DNA from 4 places in the Edwardsiella tarda ATCC 15947 genome. Region 3 is predicted to be linked to each of the others. Evidence: predicted binding sites of a transcription regulator. Region 3 holds the regulator's gene; each other region holds the start of a gene.
What was found. Region 3 encodes LexA, which represses DNA repair genes until DNA is damaged. Its sites were predicted from a motif close to TNCTGTATGTACATACAGNA; they were not measured.

Region 1: a site for LexA is predicted at 2,584-2,603, ahead of dinB (DNA polymerase IV). Genes of this name have one in related genera too.
Region 2: a site for LexA is predicted at 2,508-2,527, ahead of DCL27_RS08770 (YebG family protein). Genes of this name have one in related genera too.
Region 4: a site for LexA is predicted at 2,966-2,985, ahead of DCL27_RS09170 (metal-dependent hydrolase). Genes of this name have one in related genera too.

What each region holds. Positions count from the first base shown of each region.
Region 1 covers NZ_CP084506.1:2,715,707-2,720,718, reverse strand. Annotated here, with positions in the region: gene DCL27_RS12680 (pyridoxal phosphate-dependent decarboxylase family protein) at 200-1,912, opposite strand; gene dinB (DNA polymerase IV) at 2,628-3,686, shown strand; gene pepT (peptidase T) at 3,888-5,012, shown strand, end outside.
Region 2 covers NZ_CP084506.1:1,898,556-1,903,567, reverse strand. Annotated here, with positions in the region: gene cfa (cyclopropane fatty acyl phospholipid synthase) at 391-1,545, shown strand; gene cspE (transcription antiterminator/RNA stability regulator CspE) at 2,040-2,249, shown strand; gene DCL27_RS08770 (YebG family protein) at 2,548-2,856, shown strand; gene yqfB (N(4)-acetylcytidine aminohydrolase) at 3,000-3,320, shown strand; gene DCL27_RS08760 (EAL domain-containing protein) at 3,865-4,719, shown strand; gene DCL27_RS08755 (S9 family peptidase) at 4,830-5,012, shown strand, end outside.
Region 3 covers NZ_CP084506.1:3,307,362-3,312,373, forward strand. Annotated here, with positions in the region: gene zur (zinc uptake transcriptional repressor Zur) at 1-373, shown strand, start outside; gene dinF (MATE family efflux transporter DinF) at 395-1,729, opposite strand; gene lexA (transcriptional repressor LexA) at 1,869-2,477, opposite strand; gene dpiA (two-component response regulator DpiA) at 2,608-3,294, opposite strand; gene dpiB (sensor histidine kinase DpiB) at 3,287-4,930, opposite strand.
Region 4 covers NZ_CP084506.1:1,984,158-1,989,169, reverse strand. Annotated here, with positions in the region: gene kdgR (DNA-binding transcriptional regulator KdgR) at 1-449, shown strand, start outside; gene DCL27_RS09175 (L-cystine transporter) at 520-1,908, opposite strand; gene DCL27_RS09170 (metal-dependent hydrolase) at 2,328-2,876, opposite strand; gene hxpB (hexitol phosphatase HxpB) at 3,037-3,696, opposite strand; gene DCL27_RS09160 (YniB family protein) at 3,882-4,427, shown strand; gene DCL27_RS09155 (fructosamine kinase family protein) at 4,473-5,012, opposite strand, start outside.

The DNA.
Region 1 (5,012 bases), 590 kb from region 3:
TGAAGGGGGAGCGAAGCGAATAATCCTCACGTATTGCGTGTACGCTTCGGTTGTTCCGCGCTGTCCGTATCCAAACTGGCTGCAACAATACACGCCTACTGGGATAGGCTCTAAGTCAGCTATGCGAAATATAGAGGCATAAAGGCCGGGCTAACCCGGCCTATGCATGGGTACATCTTAATTACGGCATAGTGGCTAATTATTTAGCGCCGAGTACCTCATTACGTGCAGCGGTAACACAGTCAATCACATGCTGCATAATTTCATGTGTTAAATGAACGTTCATCGGGTAAACCTTCAGCGCGAATACCATGGCCTCTGGGTCACTGGCGTCACGATTATATTCGGTGACGCGGAAGCCGGTGCTGAAGCTCATGTACGGAGTATATTGCCCGTTAATTTTCTTACCGCTACGGAACCACTCATACAGTTTGTTACCCACATCCATGGTCAATTTGTTATTGGCCACTAATTGGGATTTATAAGCCGGATCAGTCAGCTCATGTTGATATTGTTGATGTGCCATGACGCCTTCCGGATAAATACGGAACAGGGTGACCAGGCTGTAATCATCCGGGTTGACACAAACGGTATCCGCATTTTCATGCAGTAGGTTACGCAAATAATATTGGTTTTCCAGGATACCGCCCATGATGGCTTGGAAGCCTTCATAGCCGAAGTACTTCATCGTCGCCCAACCAGCCAAGGCGCCGGTTGCGGCACGAGAGACTTCCAGCGTGTAGTCCAGGGGGTTGTACGGAGAACGCGGTTGCAGGTAAGCGGAGCCCGGACGTTTCAGAATGCTTTCGAACTCTTCGGCGTTACGATAGGTGAAGCAGCTGCTGGCGTAAGGCGTAAAGCCGGCTTTATGGAAGTCGAAGCCAATGGCATCGGCATACTTCATCGCTTCCAGCGCGTGGCAGTTGGCTTCGATGAACGGTAACAGTGCCTCGGTGAATTGCAGCGGGTTCTTGGCAAAGTCATATTTTCTAAAGGCCAACCATGACCAACTGGTGACGGCATCGCAGTACAACAGTGCCTTACCGTAAGGGGAGGCGTTCGGATATTGATCCAGCAGTTTACGTACCCCGGCGACCGGGTCAAAGGCGTTGGCATCGGTGGTCCCCATGGTACATACCACGGAGGCGACTGGGATTTTCTTGGCTTGCAATGATTTCAGCACCGCTTCCAAATCTTGCAGATCCATGGCGTTGGTGTCGGGATCGGTCTTGATGCGGATGATGTTATCCATCCCCAACCCCATCCAGTCGGTGCTGTTTAGCATGGTGTAGTGCGCCTGCTGTGAGCACAGTACTTTGGCATCGGTACGGATACCGCTGTGACGGGAGTTAGGCAACACACGGGTCAATGCGTATTTTACATGATAGGTCCAGCAGCCTGAACCCCCATAGGTGTAGACACAGCCTGAATGTTTAGCATCCCAACCGACCAAGTTGGCCAGCATCCCCGCACTTTCCAGTTCGGCGCGGTGCACGTTCCAGGAATATTCCCCTTCTAAGATATTGGGGGAGAAAATCTCTGACATGATAGCCGCGATAATAGAGGCGGTGTTGGCCTGCGGGATCACGTTACACATGGTCAGCGGATGGCCCCAGTTAGGGAGCCCTTCGAACAGCGCGCTGGTTTGTGCGATGACCTGATCGCTGCTGCTCATTTTATCCGCCATTTCAATATCTTTAACTTTATCGAAATCAATAGTCAAAGCCGGATTTTGGCCGAGATAAGCTGGGCCACCATCGTTAGGACGCAGCTTATTCAGATGTTCAATGGCTTTGGCTATAGACTTGGATAAAGGATCATTATCGTCACTGAATGCAGAGGGAAATGCAGAGCACATTTCTTCGCGATATTTGGCCCACTGTTTGTTGCTATTACCGTTATTCGCTTTCATTTGGATGTCCTTGATATGGTCTTTATCACAAGTGTGATAAGCCGCAAACCCATCTCTCAGCGCTAGCTGCGTTGGGAAAAGGAGAACGACCACGGATAGGTAACTAAAAGCTATATTACATATAGTGACTCTATATTTTGGGGAAGCTGTCCCCTCGCTGTAGTTAAACAGCTAACAAAACTGCTGGCGAGGTATCTGCTTAATTATTCATACCCGGCGAGCTAACGTGTTTAATTCTAGCACCACAAAATAAGTCAGTTGAAAATAAATAGTGTAACCATCACAAAGAGCTGATTATGCTGTAATCGAGGCCGATAGTTTCATATTACAAATCAAATAATGATAGGCCGTGATGGTTGTGTGATGGGAATCTCAATAATGGCGCTAGATGATGAGAATGCAAATGCTATGCCTGATTATTTAATCGATTTTGTTTGCTAATTTCTAATGACACAGAGTGGCAGAAGGATGAAACATTGTGAAATGGTTGGTTATCATGATTGATAATATCCGCATGGTGAATTACCCATCGATAAATATTTCTTGGTTAAAATTACATCATAATTAAAGTTTACTCTTATTATTATTTACGACCGTGCGGGAAGCTATCTATTTGGTTATAGTTTATTAGCGTGATGATAAAACGTGGCGGGTTGAATAATAATACACAATGCTGTATATTTATACAGTTATTGATTGAGGGTGGGGCGCTCAGATGCGTAAGATCATTCATATCGATATGGATTGTTTCTTCGCCGCGGTCGAGATGCGCGATTTTCCGGCGCTGCGCGAGGTCCCGTTGGCGATCGGCGGCAGCGGCGAGCGGCGTGGGGTCATTAGCACCGCGAACTATGCCGCGCGGCGCTATGGCGTGCGTAGTGCGATGCCGACGGCGCAGGCGTTGAAGCTGTGTCCGCATCTGACGTTGCGTCCGGGGCGTATGGCGGTTTATAAGGCTGTGTCGGGGGAGATCCAGCAGATTTTCCGCCGCTATAGCGCCTTGGTCGAGCCGCTATCGCTGGATGAGGCCTACCTCGATGTCAGTGACTGTCCCTTGTTACAGGGCTCGGCGACGCGTATCGCGCAGCAGATCCGCGCCGATATCGCCAACGAGTTACACTTGACCGCCTCCGCCGGCGTGGCGCCGCTGAAATTTCTGGCTAAGATCGCCTCGGATATCAATAAACCCAACGGCCAGTATGTGATTCCGCCCGAGCAGGTCGATGCGTTTGTTCAGGCGTTGCCGTTGGCGAAGATCCCCGGCGTGGGGAGGGTGACGGCGGCCCGCTTGGCCGAACTGGGATTACACCGCTGTGCCGACGTGCGCGCCTACGATCTTGCCACCTTGCTGCGTCGTTTCGGTAAATTTGGCCGTGTACTGTGGGAGCGGAGTCACGCCCGGGATGAACGCGAGGTCAATCCCACTCGGCAGCGTAAATCGGTTGGCGTAGAAAAGACCCTGGCGCAGGACATCAGTGATTGGGCGGCCTGCCAGCAACTGTTAGCGCAGCTGTATCCCGAGTTGGAGCGGCGTTTGGCTCGCGTCCAACCGGATCTGCGCATTGCCCGGCAGGGGGTCAAACTCAAGTTTGCCGACTTTCAATTGACGACGCAGGAGCACGCCTACCCTTATCTCGATCGGGACGATCTGTTCGCGGTGGCGCGCCAGGTCTGGGAGACGCGCCGTGCCGGACGCGGGGTTCGTCTGGTGGGATTGCATGTGATGCTGCCCGATCCGCAACGGCAGAAACAGCTCACACTGGACATCCTCTAGCCGCTCTAGCGCACACTTCTCTCTATCTCGTTAACTCATTATCGCGTTGCGGATAGTTGCAGGCTTATCGCGTGAGTCCCCACCCCCTTATCCCTCCGCCTCCCCACTGGCGTTTTTCTTACCGTTCTTGCTGTCGCTTCAAACTTTTACGAGACCATTACTTTTATAATTCCCGGCGTTGGCATTCAAGGAGTATAAATAATGGATATTATTGATCGTTTTATTAGTTACACCCAAATTAATACCACCACCGATCGTGACAAGGGTGCGCAGGGCATCATGCCCTCCTCGCCGGGACAATTGCGTCTGGCGCAACGCTTGGGGGAGGAGTTGCGTACGCTCGGTCTGGAGGAGGTGGTGGTGAGGGAGAACGCCATCGTCACCGCCACCTTGCCGGCGAACTGTACCGCGTCGTTGCCGACGGTGGCGTTCTTCGCCCATTTGGACACCAGCGCCGAACAGAGCGCCGATACCCATGCCCAAGTCCTGCCTTATCATGGCGGCGATCTGTGCCTGAACGCCGAGCGGCAGATCTACCTGCGTCAGAGCGAGTTCCCCGAGCTGGCTGATTACATCGGCGATGAGCTGATCGTGACCGACGGCACCAGCCTGTTGGGGGCGGATGACAAAGCGGCCATCGCCGCCATCATGAACGCCTTGCAATTCTTGCAGGCTAATCCGCAGATTGCCCACGGCCCGGTCAAGATCGGCTTCGTACCGGATGAGGAGCAGGGGCTACGTGGCGCCAAGGCTTTCGATACCGAGTCGTTCGCTGCCGACTTTGCTTACACCCTGGATTGTTGTGGTATTGGTGAGCTGGTGTGTGAAAACTGGAATGCCGGCGACGTGGAGGTGGTGTTCACCGGCGCGTCGGCGCACCCGATGTCCGCCAAGGGTAAGTTGAAGAACTCGCTGCTGATGGCGCACAAGTTTATTGCCATGCTGCCGCCGGGTGAGGCGCCGGAGTATACCGAGGGTCGCGAAGGATACTATTGGGTGAAGCAGTTAGCCGGCAATAGTGCGCGCACCGTGTTGAAGCTGGATATCCGCGATTTTACCGAGGCAGGCTATCGCCAGCGGATGGCGTTCATTCGCCAACTAGCGGATAGCTGTGCGGCGCTATGGGGCGGGGGGAGTGTCGATGCCCGTCTCTCCGATCGTTATGCCAACGTCGCCAACAGCCTGCAAGGGGAGGCGGCTTTCCCGGTCGAGATCGCGTTACGTGCCTATCAGCGCTGCGGCATCACGCCGCGTCCGGTACCGATGCGTGGCGGCTATGATGGCGCCGTCTTGTCACAGAAAGGATTACCCTGCCCCAATCTATTT
Region 2 (5,012 bases), 1.4 Mb from region 3:
CGGCAGTATATACGAAAACGTTTGCGTGGCAACGTGAAAGATTTTTTTACAATGCGCAACAAAAAGGAAAAAATAATAAAAGCAATTTAATTTCATATTGTTATATCAGTGAGCCTGACCAGGGTTTGCCACTTTGTGCGCTATAACGTGGGAGGTGATTTTCGTGACGGGAAGCAGATATATACTGAAAAAACGCCGGTGATGGGGGTAGAAAGGCACGTTTTGTTCAGATCCCTGTCCGTGCGGCATCAGCCATCGAGGCTTGAAGCTTTGTAATATAAATAATATTGTATGATAAATGCTTTTGGCCGGAAGGGATCCGACCGTTTAAGACTTCAACAGCGCGGTATGAACGCGGGAATGCATGAGTACGGCGGGAAGGTATGTGTAATGAGTAGTGCGACCTGTATTGAAGAAAGCGCATTAAAACAGGATAACTGGTATCGCATCGCGGAAGAGATGCTGAACCGGGCCGGAATTGCGATAAATGGTAGCCAACCCTATGATATCCAGGTGAAAAACCCAGAGTTCTTTCACCGAGTCCTACAAGAGGGTTCCCTCGGTTTGGGGGAGAGTTATATGGATGGCTGGTGGGAGTGCGAACGCTTGGATATCTTCTTCCAGCGGATTCTCACCGCGGGCCTCGACAGCCAACTACCGAAGCATTTCGCCGATATCGTGCGCATCGCCTCTGCGCGTCTGTTTAATCTCCAGAGCCGTAAGCGCGCTTGGATCGTGGGTAAGGAGCACTACGATCTGGGTAATGATCTGTTTAGTCGGATGCTCGACCCTTACATGCAATACTCCTGTGCATACTGGAAACAGGCCGAGACGTTGGAGCAGGCGCAGCAAGATAAATTGAAGTTAATCTGTGACAAGTTACAGCTCGAGCCTGGCATGAAGTTGCTGGATATCGGTTGTGGTTGGGGAGGATTGGCACACTACGCTGCGGAACATTATGGGGTCTCCGTCGAAGGGGTCACCATTTCCGCCGAGCAGCAGAAGATGGCGCAGGCCCGCTGCCAAGGATTGGATGTGAAGATCCTGCTACAGGATTATCGCGATCTGAACAACAACTATGATCGCATCGTTTCCGTTGGGATGTTTGAGCACGTTGGGCCGAAGAATTATCGTACTTACTTTGAAGTCGCGGCGCGTAATCTCAAACCCGATGGATTGTTCCTGTTGCACAGCATCGGGTCGAATCAGACCGATCTCAATGTTGATGCCTGGATCAATAAGTATATCTTCCCTAATGGCTGTCTACCTTCTGTGGCGCACATCGCGACGCACAGCGAAGGGCTGTTTGTCATGGAGGATTGGCACAGCTTCGGACCGGATTATGATCGTACCTTGATGGCATGGTATCAGCGTTTTCAGGCGTGTTGGCCAGAGATCAGTGCCAACTACAGCGAGCGTTTCTATCGTATGTTTTGCTACTACTTGACGGCGTGCGCTGGTGCCTTCCGCGCGCGCAATATTCAGCTATGGCAGGTCTTGCTCAGTCCAAAAGGCGTCGAGGGTGGGTTGCGTGTACCGCGCTAGGATTGATTGGCAATAGTGATAATTTCCTAATTATTATTGGCGTCGGGCATTGGCTCGGCGCTTTTTTATGTCACAGCTCTCATCGACAGCGGTTATTCAATGTCGAAAAATCTCATAAATTATATTTTAAGAGAATAATTTAATCATTGTGATTTTGATCATAATAATGAAATATCAAGCGTTTTCCGATGGGGTTTATTGGGGGTAAATGGCTAACATCATGTATTAAAAGGATATTTATATTTAATTGCATTTGTTTTCCCCATGAAAATAAAGATGGTGCTAGCCGTTATGATGCTCTGTTCGAGGGGCGAAAATATGGTGAATGATTTGCACCATCAGATAATTTATGCCTTAATAATGCCGTCCTTAGACGGAGCACGTTCTCTGGTGGAGAAATATCTGGAGTGATGTTTCTACTACCCGATGAGTGTGTCGCCACGCTTAGGGTGAGTCGCCCCTACGGGCAATATTTTAAAGTGAAGGAAAGTGTAATGAGCAAGAAAACCGGCCAGGTCAAATGGTTCAACGAAAGCAAGGGATTTGGGTTTATCACGCCAGCTGATGGCTCAAAAGATGTCTTCGTCCATTTCTCTGCTATCCAGAGCGACGGTTTCAAGACCTTGGCAGAAGGTCAGCAGGTTGAGTTCTCTATTCAGGACTCCCCGCGCGGCCCGGCTGCGGCCGACGTGGTTGCCCTGTAAATACAGCGTATTCACCACGCTGCATGCACGCTGACACCGTGGTGTTAATACGGGTGCCAGCGGTATGAACGGCCCTTGATGGGGCCGTTTTCTGTTGTTTTATCATCGTCATCCCACCCTGTTATTCCGCATTGTGTTGTCACACTATCCTAGTCGATGCGCTGCTTTACTCTGCTTTATGCTTGTTCCTCTCGTTGCTCGCGTAGTTATCCCTGGTCGCCTGATGGCGTAAGACTTGCAGCGAGCGCCGCCATCCTTTACTGTATATAAAAACAGTGACGCAGTGAGCGAGAGTAAGATGGCAGTAACGATTCAATATGTTGTGGTACGCGATGGGGTGGAAAAAATGACCTTTGCCAGTAAGAAAGAGGCAGATAATTACGACAAGATGCTCGATCTCGCCGATAACTTAAGCGAGTGGTTGGCCTCATCGCCTGTGACACTGGCGGAGGAGACGCGTGAGGCGTTAGGTTTCTACCTGGCTGAGCAGAAAGAGTCACTTTCTCGTCTATTGCGAGGGGCTAGTCTTGCCTCGTTACAAAATAGTGATGCCGATGAGGGGCGAGTAAGCGAGACGGAAGAGGGAGCAGAACGCCAGGTGGCGTAGCATAGCGCTAGCGGGCGTGTCGAGGCGTAGACATAGCGCATGCGCCTGGCGTCAAATAATATTGATTGGCGTATAGATTATGGCGAGATATTATGCTCGCCATAATTTCTCATCTCGATTACCGCCTTACATCTATGACACTCATCAAACCCGATATTACTTTTTATCAGCGTTTTGCCGCAGATATTCTCGCCGGTCGTAAGACCATCACCTTGCGAGATCGCAGTGAATCACATTTTCATCCCGGCCAACAATTAACGGTTGGTTATTACGAGGAGACGCGGCTGTTTTGTGTGATTGAGGTGATCAGCGTAACACCGTTGGATTTTTCTCAGTTGAATGAACAGCATGCCGCTCAAGAAAACATGAGTTTGGCGGAATTACGTCGCGTGATCCAAGAAATCTACCCACATCAGGATGCGCTTTATATGATCGCCTTTCGTCTGGTGCGGCGGTTAGGCTAATCGAGCCCGCTCCCCTGATCAGCGGAGCGTTGGAGAGATGGCGATAACCCTCTCGGGTGAGCTCCAGTGTGCGTAAATGGAGTCTGGATGTATCTATTGGCTAATAGATAAGCGTAAGCGATAATTTATTTTTTATCTCGTATAGGCTTACGCGTTATTACTTTTCCTATTTAAATAGAGATTAACGCTCAAAGATGAGCATAAATTGGTTTTTTATTTTGTATTGATGTGCGCGCCAGGCAATAAATCTGGTTTTTTTGGATATTCATCTTGTTCCAATGTTGATTATATCTACTCATTCGGTTGTTCTGCGCTAGAATAGTACCGTATAAGGATACTATTTGATTAATCATACTAATATACAAGGAACGTTGATGTCGTGTATCAAAATGATAATTGGTCGTCTCATAGACAACGGGTACAATACGTAGGATAAAAATGATGAGTGACTGCTGCAATCATGACAGGATGTCAACTTCGGCGCGCTATACCGTAAAGTCCCATGACTTCTCCAACGAGAAGTGAAATAACGTCAGATAACAGAATGAATACTGAACATTACCATCTATTAAGTGATGTGATGGCGCCGGAAGCGCAGCAGGAGTCACGAGAAATATTGTGGGAAAGATTACAATCTGCCCTCTCGGCGTCTGAGTTTTCCCTGCAGTATTATCCGCTATGGGGGAAAACGGGCCATCTTCAGGGGGCGGAGATCCAGGTGCGTTGGCACCATCCGCATTACGGGTTATTACAACCCGCTCAGTTTCTCTCGGCGGTGATCCAGTGCGATTTGGCCGGTGCCTTATTTGGCTGGATTGCGGCGCAATCATTGCCCTTGCTGCGGCGATTGCGGCAAGAGGTTTATCCTGACTTTTACTTGTCACTGACCCTTCCGTTGTCCTTGGCGGAGCAGGTGGATACCTTCACCGTTTGGCGTCAAGCTCTCGTGGCGCATGACTTGCCGTGCTCGGCGTTGGCGCTGATTTGGCAAGGTGCGCTGGGGCAAAACGTGGAGGCAGCGCAGCTCGCCGGATTACGTCGCGTGCAGCAACAGGGATATGCTGTCGCATTGGCAGAGTATGGGGCTGACTATCATCTATTAACCGCCTTACCCGATCTTCCGCTCGACCATCTCTATATTCCCGCCGCTTTAGTCGCCTTACTGCCGCATCCCGAGGCGATGTTATTAGTTAAATTATTATTAGATCTCGCCGAAAAAATGGGGATTCGCTGTATCGCTCAGGGTGTCGATGATATTCAACGCTTCGAGTGTCTGAGTACAGCAGGGTGCCGCCATTTCCAAGGCGCCTATCTTTTCCGTCCGATGAGTGCACATCAGCTGTTGGTCATGGGGCGCCTGTTGGCGGAGTCGGAGGATGAGGCGGCGTCGCGTAGTTAGTGTGCGGACGGCTACGCGGCTTAAGCAGAATATTTTGCGTTATTGACACCGACAGATTGGCTCACCTTGTTATAAGATAGCTTGTGTGATGAATCTGTTAGGCATTGATAATGACAAAGGCACCGAAAGCAGCAAAACATCCCTATGAGATGGTCATCCATGGGGAGCGGCGGGTCGATGACTATTACTGGCTGCGCGACGATACGCGTCGTGATCCGCAGGTTTTAGCCTACCTTAATGCAGAGAATGCATACAGTGAGCACTGCCTTGCGCCGCAGGCCGCATTACGCGAG
Region 3 (5,012 bases):
GGCCGCCCAGCAAGGCGCCATCAGCGCCTATGATCTGCTCGATCTGCTGCGTGTCTCCGAACCTCAAGCCAAGCCGCCGACTATTTATCGGGCGCTCGACTTCCTGCTGGAACAAGGCTTCATCCACAAGATCGAATCCACCAATAGCTACGTGATGTGCCACCACCTCGACGAACCGAGCCACATCTCGGCGTTACTCATCTGCCACCGCTGCGGTCAAGTGCATGAGCGTCCAGCCGATGCCCTGCAACAGCAACTGGCACTACTGGCACAACAGGCGGGATTTAGCGTGCAGCACAGTGTGATCGAGGCACATGGCCTCTGTCAGGCCTGTGCGCAACAGCCGGCAGAGACAGAGCCCGCGTCACACTAATCCCGCGTCTCCCGCCTCCTCCTACGTTGCCGAGGGGGAGGGAAACCAACGATCCTCGCGCCAACAGCGTCGCCAGATCAGCCACAGAGACAGGCCACGCAGCGTCAAAAAGACCGCCAGCGCCAACCATAAACCCTGATTACCCAGCCAGGGCACGCTCAACAATGTCAGGCCATAACCCAACGCGGCCAATGCCATGCTGTTACGCATATCCGCCCCACGCGTCGCACCGATGAATACCCCATCCAATAGGTAACACCACACCCCGAGTAACGGCAACACCATCTGCCAAGGAAGATAAGCGATCGCTAATGCGCGCACTTGGGGCAACGTCGTTAATAGCTCAATGATGTCACGGCCAAACAGGCCATAGGCGACGGCAAATAGCAGGGCGACCATGCCGGCCTGACGGCAGGCGGCGCGCCATACCCGCTGCAATCCGGCGGCATCGCGCGCGCCATAAGCTCGACCAGAGTGTGCCTCAACCGCATAGGCGAAACCGTCGAGCGCGTAGGCGGTGAAGGTCAGCAGATTCATCAGCACCGCATTGACCGCGACCACGCTGGCCCCGAGACGCGCACCGATCACCGTCAGTGAGGCAAAGCAGATCTGCAATAGTAGCGAGCGCAGCATGATATCGCGGTTCAACGCCAGCAAACGGCGCAGATCGCCGCGCCAGGCGTGATGGAAATGTTCCCGCCGTAATCCACGCCGCCGCATGACATGCAGCAGCAACCCCACTCCCAATAACAGGGTGACGTAGTCGGCGATCAGGGTGGCCCACGCCGCACCGGCTACCTTCCAGCCCAGACCGACCACGAACCAGAGATCCAAAACGATGTTGACCAGGTTGCCCGTGACCAGCAGAAGGACCGGCGCCCGGGCATACTGCACCCCTAACAGCCAACCGAGGATCACCAGATTGGCCAAGGTCGCCGGTGCGCTCAGCCAACGAATGCTCATGAAGAGCTGCGCCTGAGCCTGAATTGCCGACTCGGCACCGACGATATGCAGAACCCATTCGATCAATGGGCCACGCAATACCACAATCGCGCCACCGGCCAGCAACGCCATGAGCAGGGGCTGAACCAAGGCTCGAGCCAGGGCCGGACGATCATCTGCGCCGTAGGCTTGGGCACATAGCCCGGTGGTACTCATACGCAAAAACAGCAATAACATGAACAGAAAGGTCGTCGCCATGCTGCCCACTGCTACCCCGCCCAGATAAACGGGTGAATCTAAATGGCCGATCACCGCCGTATCCACCACCCCCAGCAGGGGTACAGAGACATTGGATAGGATCATCGGCAACGCCAGGCGCCATAACGCCTTGTCCGCCTGCGGGAAACCTCGCATCCCTCCCCCTTATCAAGCTAGCCCGCGTTGACCGCGGCAAGCACCATAAAAAAACCCCGCGCACTCGATGTCCGCGGGGTAGAGAAATGACGGCGTGAATCGGCCGAGTGGAACCAAAACGGCTCAAGCCTGGGGCGATTTAGATCCAGTCGCCGTTACGGATCACTCCCACTGCCAGCCCCTCGATGGTGAAGTTCTGCTCGCGCAGATCGACGACGATGGGCTGAAAATCGCTATTTTCCGGCAACAATTGCACCACATTCCCCTGCTTTTTCAATCGTTTTACTGTGACTTCATCTTCAATGCGTGCCACAACAACCTGGCCGTTGCGTACATCCTGAGTCTTGTGCACCGCCAACAGATCGCCATCCAGGATGCCGATATCGCGCATCGACATGCCATTCACCCGCAACAGAAAATCGGCACTGGGTTTAAACAGCGAGGGGTCGACCTGGTAATACCCTTCGATATGTTGCTGCGCGAGCAAGGGTTCACCCGCGGCGACCTGACCGATCAAGGGCAAGCCAGACTCGTCCTCCATCAGCAGACGGATACCGCGTGAGGCGCCGGAGACAATCTCGATCACCCCCTTGCGCTGTAACGCTTTCAGGTGCTCCTCGGCAGCATTGGGCGAGCGGAAGCCGAGGCGCTGAGCAATCTCGGCACGCGTCGGCGGCATGCCGGTTTGCTCGATATGATCGCGAATCAGATCATAGACCTGCTGCTGCCTGGCCGTTAATGCTTTCATTCCGCCCCCTGTTCGTTTATACAGTTTTGCTGTGAGTATATACAGGTAGCGGATAATTTAAAACCGTGAAATACACAAAACAGCGGGCCCTAGGTGCGATCCCCGATAAGCCCCCAGCGCGCTATCAACGTCAATTTTTACTCTGTGCGCGGTAGATGCGCTGTGGGCGCCCCACCTTGCCGTAGACGATCTCTGCCACGATCTGTTGGCGTGCGGCGCAAAACTCTAGGTAACGGCGCGCCGTGGTACGGCTCAGCATCAAGCTCTGCGCCACGCTCTCTGCGGTATGGCGTGCCTGCTCATCGACGAATAACGCCTGCACCTTCTCCAGCGTCAAGGCATCGATGCCCACCGGCAGATCCTCTTTGCTGTCGCCGCGCGCATAGGCGTTATACATGCTATCGATCTGACGTTGGCTGGCATTCTGGCGCCCACTGAGCATGGAGTGACGCTGCTGATAACGCTCCAACGTTTGTCCCAAACGTTCGTAGGCGATAGGCTTAATCAGATAGTCGAAGGCGCCGCTACGCACCGCCTCGGAAACGGTATTCATGTCGCTGGCAGCGGTTGTCAACACCACACCACCAGGGTAACGTTGTTGAGCCAACTCATGCAGGAGTTGTACCCCTACCCCATCGGGCAAATAGTTATCCAATAAGATTAAATCCGGGTGAAAGCTTTTAATCATCGCCCGAGCTTGCGCCAGATTACCGGCCAGCCACAGTTGACCACAGCCGGGGTGATTACGAATAAACTCCGCGTGCATCTCAGCCAGTGGAGTCTCATCCTCGACGATTAATATATTGATTTTATTCATGCTCACTCTTCACCTTCGGGATAAATACAGAAAATAGGGTGCCATAGGGCTGGTTATCCTCCAGCGTAATGGTGCCCCCGCAACGTCCCACATAGCGGGCAATCAGGTAAAGGCCGATACCATGTTCCCCCGGTTCCTCCACCTTGCTACTGACGCCCTGCTCAAAAATTTTATCTTTCAACGCATCCGGCACGCCGCATCCTTGATCGGCGACCTCGATAATGACCTCCGCCCCCTCATCCGACAAGTACACCTCGACGCTCCCATTGCCCGCCGGGTTCTTCAGACTCGCATCGAAGGCGTTATCGAGCAGGTTGCCAAGCACCGCCGCGAATTCTGTACTATCTAAACCGCTGGGCAGGGCATGCAACTGGCTGCCTTCGACAATCGTCAACGTCAGCCCCAACTCGCGCGCCCGATGCACTTTACCAAACAACAGACCGGCAACCACCTTATCGCTAAAGGCATCGCGCAGATGATCGATCAACTGCTGTTGCTCCTGCGAGGCTCCGCGCACCATCTCTAACGCACGATCGTACTCCTTCATCTGTAGCAACCCGCTGAGGGTCGACATCCAGTTAAGATGCTCATGACGCACGGTGCGCAGGCTATCGACATACTGCCGGATCTGCGTCAATTGCGCATTCAGCGTATTGATATCATCTTTACTACGGAAACTGATGATCGCCCCAAGCAGGGTATCACCATCGCCGGAACGGATAGTGGCCCGATTGGCGATCACGTTCAAACCATTAAAGGTCAGAATGGCATCGCGCCGATCTTCATCGATACGATCGGTAAAGAAATCTGCCGGTGAAACGACCTGACTAATCGGCTGCCCCAGCCACTGGCGTCCCGGGGCACTCAGCCCCAACATTTTGCGGGCATTACGGTTTATTGCCGTGATCTGCCCCTCAGGATCGACGGCGATCAGCCCCTCGAATACCGCACCAAATAGCGCCTCCATCTGACGCACCACCTGCGCTATCTGACGAGGCTCCATGCCCATCATCTGCCGACGAATATGGGCGGCGAACAGCCAAGATAGTAGCATCATCAACACCAGTACCCCGACAAAGACGCCCGCCATCGGCAGCAAGAAGTCGAGCCGCCAGCTGTCGATCTTACTCACCAGATAACCCAGGGAAATGACGCCAATCACCTTCCCTTGATGGTCGAAGATCGGCGTCTTGGCGCGCATCGCCATCCCCAGCGACCCTTTGCCTGAGATAAAGTAACTCTCTCCCCGTTCGAGGGCGCCCGGCTTATTAAACTGCATCTTATGGCCGATCTTGGCCGGATTCGGGTGGTACAAACGAATCGCGTTACGATCGCCGATGACCACATAATCGAAGTCGGTACCAGTCCCCAGGCGATCGGCAATCTGCGCTAATCGGTGAACATCACGATCCTTCACCCCATCGATAATGCTATCCATCGAGGCGATGATCTTGGCCTGGTTCATCGCCATGTCACGCACTTGCCTCGTCATGTAGTCTTCAAAACTCGCGGAGAGGTATTTACCCAAGGCGGCGAACAGACAGCAAGAAACCAATAGTAACAGGAGGAAAATACGCAATGGGAACGCCATACGGCGGAAAAAATTTACCGCATTACTCTTTGGCATTCTTACCATCGTCATCTCACCTTTTAAGACATTTCGATTACCTTTAACACCCTCAAATGTAACCGATTTGTTTCCAGACAAACTGTCCATA
Region 4 (5,012 bases), 1.3 Mb from region 3:
AGGATGGTATCGTTTATATCCATAAGATCGACTCGATGTACAACCTGCGCATGTACTCCCGTATCGGGCGCCGCAATCCGCTGCACAGTACCGCCATCGGCAAGGTCTTACTGGCCTGGCGCGACGCGGCGGAAGTCGATGAGATTTGCCAGCAGATCGTCTTTACGCGCAGTACCACACACACTATCGGCAGTGTGGCCGAGCTGAAGCAGGCGCTGGCACAGGTGCATGCCCAGGGCTACGGTGAGGATAATGAAGAGCAGGAAGAGGGATTGCGTTGCATCGCCGTGCCGGTCTTTGATCGTTTTGGCGTCGTGGTGGCCGGACTGAGCATCTCTTTCCCGACCTTACGTTTTTCCGAGGAGGCCAAGCAGGAGTATGTGGCCATGTTGCACCGGGCGGCGCGCCGCATTTCCGAGCAGATGGGCTGCCACAGTTATCCGTTCTGATCCGCAGTGAGTCTTGATGCAGACGGGGGCCGAGTGGCCCCCGTTGTCGTTGCGTGTAGCGCTAAGCGGGTTAGTGTTGCAGTTCGGCGTCTTGGTCGGCGTCGAATACCTGGCGATCGGTCTGACGCAGCAGCTGGCTGGTGACCGCACCGGCAGTCATCGCGCCGTTCACATTGAGGGCGGTCCGCCCCATGTCGATTAACGGTTCCACAGAGATCAGGAGCGCGACCAGGGTAACCGGGAGTCCCATTGCCGGTAGCACGATCAGCGCGGCGAAGGTGGCGCCGCCGCCGACGCCGGCAACCCCGGCCGAGCTGACGGTCACCACGCCGACCAGGGTCGCGATCCAGATCGGATCGAAGGGGTTGATGCCGACGGTCGGCGCGACCATGACCGCCAGCATCGCCGGGTAGAGGCCGGCACAACCGTTCTGACCGATGGTGGCGCCGAAGGAGGCGGAGAAGCTGGCGATCGACTCGGGGATGCCGATGCGGCGCGTCTGCGCCTCGACATTCAGCGGAATGCTGGCGGCGCTGGAGCGACTGGTGAAGGCGAAGGTCAGCACCGGCCACACCTTGCGGAAGAAGCGCAGCGGATTGATGCCGACCAGCGACAGGATCAGGGCATGCACCACAAACATGATCGCCAGACCGAGGTAGGAGGCGACGACGAACCCGCCCAACTTAATAATGTCGTGAATATTCGAGCTGGCGACCACCTTGGTCATCAGCGCGAACACCCCGTAAGGCGTTAACTTCATCACCTGGCGTACTAACTTCATCACCAACGCCTGCAGAGTATCGATGCCCTGCAGCACACGAGGTCCACGTTCGCCATCATCTTTCAGTAACTGCAACGCCGCGCTGCCGAGGATGGCGGCGAAGATCACCACGCTGATGATCGACGTCGGGCTGGCGCCGGTTAATTCGGCGAACGGATTCTTCGGAATGAAGGAGAGGATGAGCTGCGGCACGCTGAGATCGGCGACCTTACCGGCGTAACTGCCTTCGATCATCTGCAGGCGCGCGCTCTCCTGACTGCCCTGCACTAAGCCGTCGGCGGTGAGGCCGAACAGATCGGTGACGGCGACACCGACCAGTGCGGCGATCAGGGTGGTGAACAGCAGGGTGCCGATCGCTAACAGGCTGATCTTGCCCAGGGAGGCGGCATTATGCAGTTTGACCACGGCGCTGAGGATCGAGACGAAGACCAGCGGCATGACGATCATTTGCAGCAGTTGGACGTAACCGTTGCCGACGATATTGAACCAGGCGATAGAGTGCTTGAGCACCGGATGGTCGGCACCGTAGATCAGTTGCAGCACCAGACCAAACAGGACGCCGAGTAGCAGACCGGCCAAGACTTTCTTCGCCAGGCTCCAATGAGTATGGCGCGCGCGCGCCAGTAGCAGTAGTAGCGCGACAAACGCCACGATATTACCGATAAGCGGTAGGTTCATCCCAAAGTCCTCTCAACCAAGATGCCGTTGTCATTGTTATGGCCGATCATTCGATCGACATTCTGGGCGACAGATTATCAGTACTCCCGCTGCCCGTTTTAGAACGAAATGGAATTAAATATAACGATAAGAGCGAGATTGTCGCAAATTCAGCCAGCAGAGTGTGAGTCAGCGCGCGTTACCCGTAGTGTGCTCGCTTGGCCGCCGGGGGATCGCGCCGCGAGTCGGCGCTAGGACGTGCCGTACTGGATCGGGCTCCAGGGTGGGGCGATGGCAGCATGCAGGGTGCACGCAACGGACAGTCCGCAGCAGTCAGCAGATTGCCGACGACGGCCGCTATCATCGGCTTGGCAGGCCGCCCCGTTCGTCTCGGAGAGGCAAGGCGGCTTAAAACGTGTGGTGAGGATAGGGCGTGAGGGTTACCAGTAGTGGCCAGTATAGTGCTGGATCAAGGTCATCAGCGGCATCAGATTGCCTTGCCAGTAGAGGGAGAAGCCGACCAAGGCCAGGCAGAGTACACGCTCTAGCTGATTGCCCTGGCGAGTGACCAGTAGCGGCAGACGAAAGCGCCAACGGATTGGCCAGAGCAAGGGGACCCCGGCGGGCGTCAACATGTCGGCCAGCAGGTGGCTGAGGTAACCGATGATCATCGCCTGGAGGGCATCGGCGGGGATCCCCCAGGTGGTACTGGGCCATTCGTGGTTGAGCAGATAGAGCGCCCCCCCGATGGCCAGCAGACTATGGGTAAAACCACGATGGCCAAAGGCGCGGGCGATAGGCACCGAGATCCAGCGTAGCCGCTGACCGAGTAAGGAGCGCGGGTGATCGATGTCCGGTAACAGGCTGGTCAGCAACGCACCGGGGATCATATGCCACCAGTCACCGTGCGCCAGTACCGGCGTCACCTCGGCCTTCTTCGCCAGGATGATGCAGGCTACCGAGAAGAGGAGATGGCCTTCCGCCGTCATGAGAGTGCCTAATCTAAATACTGTGAATTTATCCAGAGTATCGTAGTCAGACGATTCTGCAATAGGTGACAGCGTCACTGATGGCTGTTTGCTGTATAAATATACAGAAAAGGGGCCTTTTTGTGCGACCCCGGGTGCGTGGCTCCCCGCTGAGGGGGCGTCAGGGCTGGAGATCGCGCGCGCGCAACTGCTCTAGCGATGCCAGCTTGACCTCGGCCAAGGCCCAGCGCGGGTCGTCGAAGGCGCTGGCGGCGGGCACCACGATCGAACGCATACGCGCCGCTTTGGTGGCGATCATGCCGTTGAAGGAGTCCTCCAGCGTGACGCAGGACAGGGGATCGCTGCCGAGCGCCTCGGCGGCCCCCAGATAGACTTCCGGATGTGGCTTGCTATGGGGCAGATGCTCGGCGGAGGCCACGTGATCGAAGTACTCTTCCAGGGCGAACATTTTCAGCACTTCCTGCAGCATGGGTAACGGCGAGGCCGAGGCTAAACCGATGCGCAGATCCTGCTGGCGGCATAGGCGTAGCGCCGCCTCCACGCCGGGCAATAGCGGGCGTGTCTCTCGCACCTGCTCCAGTACCCGATCCAGGATGCGTTGACACACCGCCTGTTGGCTCAGGCCGCGCCAGGGTTGGCGTTGATACCACAGGCGAACCACTTGATCGATGCGCAGGCCCAGCGTCTCTGGCACATCATCGTGTATGTTGAGCCCCAACTCAGCGAAGATCTCCAGCTCGCTGCTTTGCCATAATGGTTCTGAGTCTATCAATAACCCATCCATATCGAAGAGGGCGGTGGTGATGCGTCCAGTACTCATGATGCTCCTTGCGTGGGCAGAAAGTCAGTGCGCTTACTGTATCATTCACTATGCTTTTGTTTAAGCAGATGATGTGCAAGTCCCCCCGCAGCGTGTGGCGGGCGCCTCCTGCCGATTGCGTCGCCGCGCATAGCCACGTAGACTGCGCGGCATCAATTTAAGGATTAAGTAACTGAGGGGTGAGTATGACCTATCAACAGGCCGGTTGGATGGCGATCGCCAAGCGTATCTTGGGCTGGATAGTGTTCATTCCTGCGCTATTGTCGACGTTGATTTCGTTGTTGGGTTTCCTCTACCAACACAGTGAAAAGCAGCAGGGTATCAACGCGGTGATGCTGGATTTCGTTCATGTGATGATCGACATGGTGCGTTTCAATACACCGTTTCTGGATCTGTTTTGGCAACATTCGCCGCTTCCGGTGTGGGGTGAGGGGATCACCGCCGCTAATGTGCTGTTTTTCGTGATCTATTGGTTCATCTTTGTCGGCATGGCACTCTGCACCTCCGGGGCGCGTATGACGCGCCAGGTACGCCACATTCGTGAGGGACTGGAGGATTATCTGATCCTCGAGCAAGCCAAAGGTGAGACCGGGCAGACGCGCGCGCAGCTGGAGCAGCGTGTCGTCATCCCTCATCACACCATCCTGCTGCAAATCTTCCCACTCTATCTGTTGCCGCTGATCCTGTTGGCGCTGGGCTACCTGGTGCTCCGTCTGCTGGGGATGATATAAGCGCGGCCAGGCATGAGCGCCTGACCGTCGCGGGGGATGCGCGGATTAGCTCGCGTCGCTGTGCATAAGCGTATCGATGGCTTTGCCCGCCAGCGCCAGGTGAGGACCGGCGAACAGATTGCAGTGGTTGAGGCGGTGATAGAGCTGGTAGAGCGGCTGGCGCGCAATAAAGTCTTTCGGGAGTGGCCAGACGCTCTGATAACCGTCGTAGATCTGTGCGGGGAGTTGCGGATAGAGGGGTAACAGCGCCAGATCGCATTCGCGATCGCCCCAATAACAGGCGGGATCGAAGATCACCGGGCCCGCCGGGCTGAGCCCCATGTTGTCTGGCCACAGGTCGCCGTGCAGCAACGCCGGTTGTGGCTGATGCTCTTGCAGGCCGCTTCGTACGCGCTCGACGATCTGGTCGATGTCACCAAAGGTGATGCCCTTTTCCGCCGCCAACTGTAGCTGCCAGCCGATGCGCTGTTCGGCGAAGAAGGTCGACCAGCGCCGTTGCCAGGTATTGGGTTGCGGGGAGGTGGCCAGCAAGTTGTCGGTGTCGAAACCAAACTGTGGCTGTTCACCCCAACGGTGTAGCCGTGC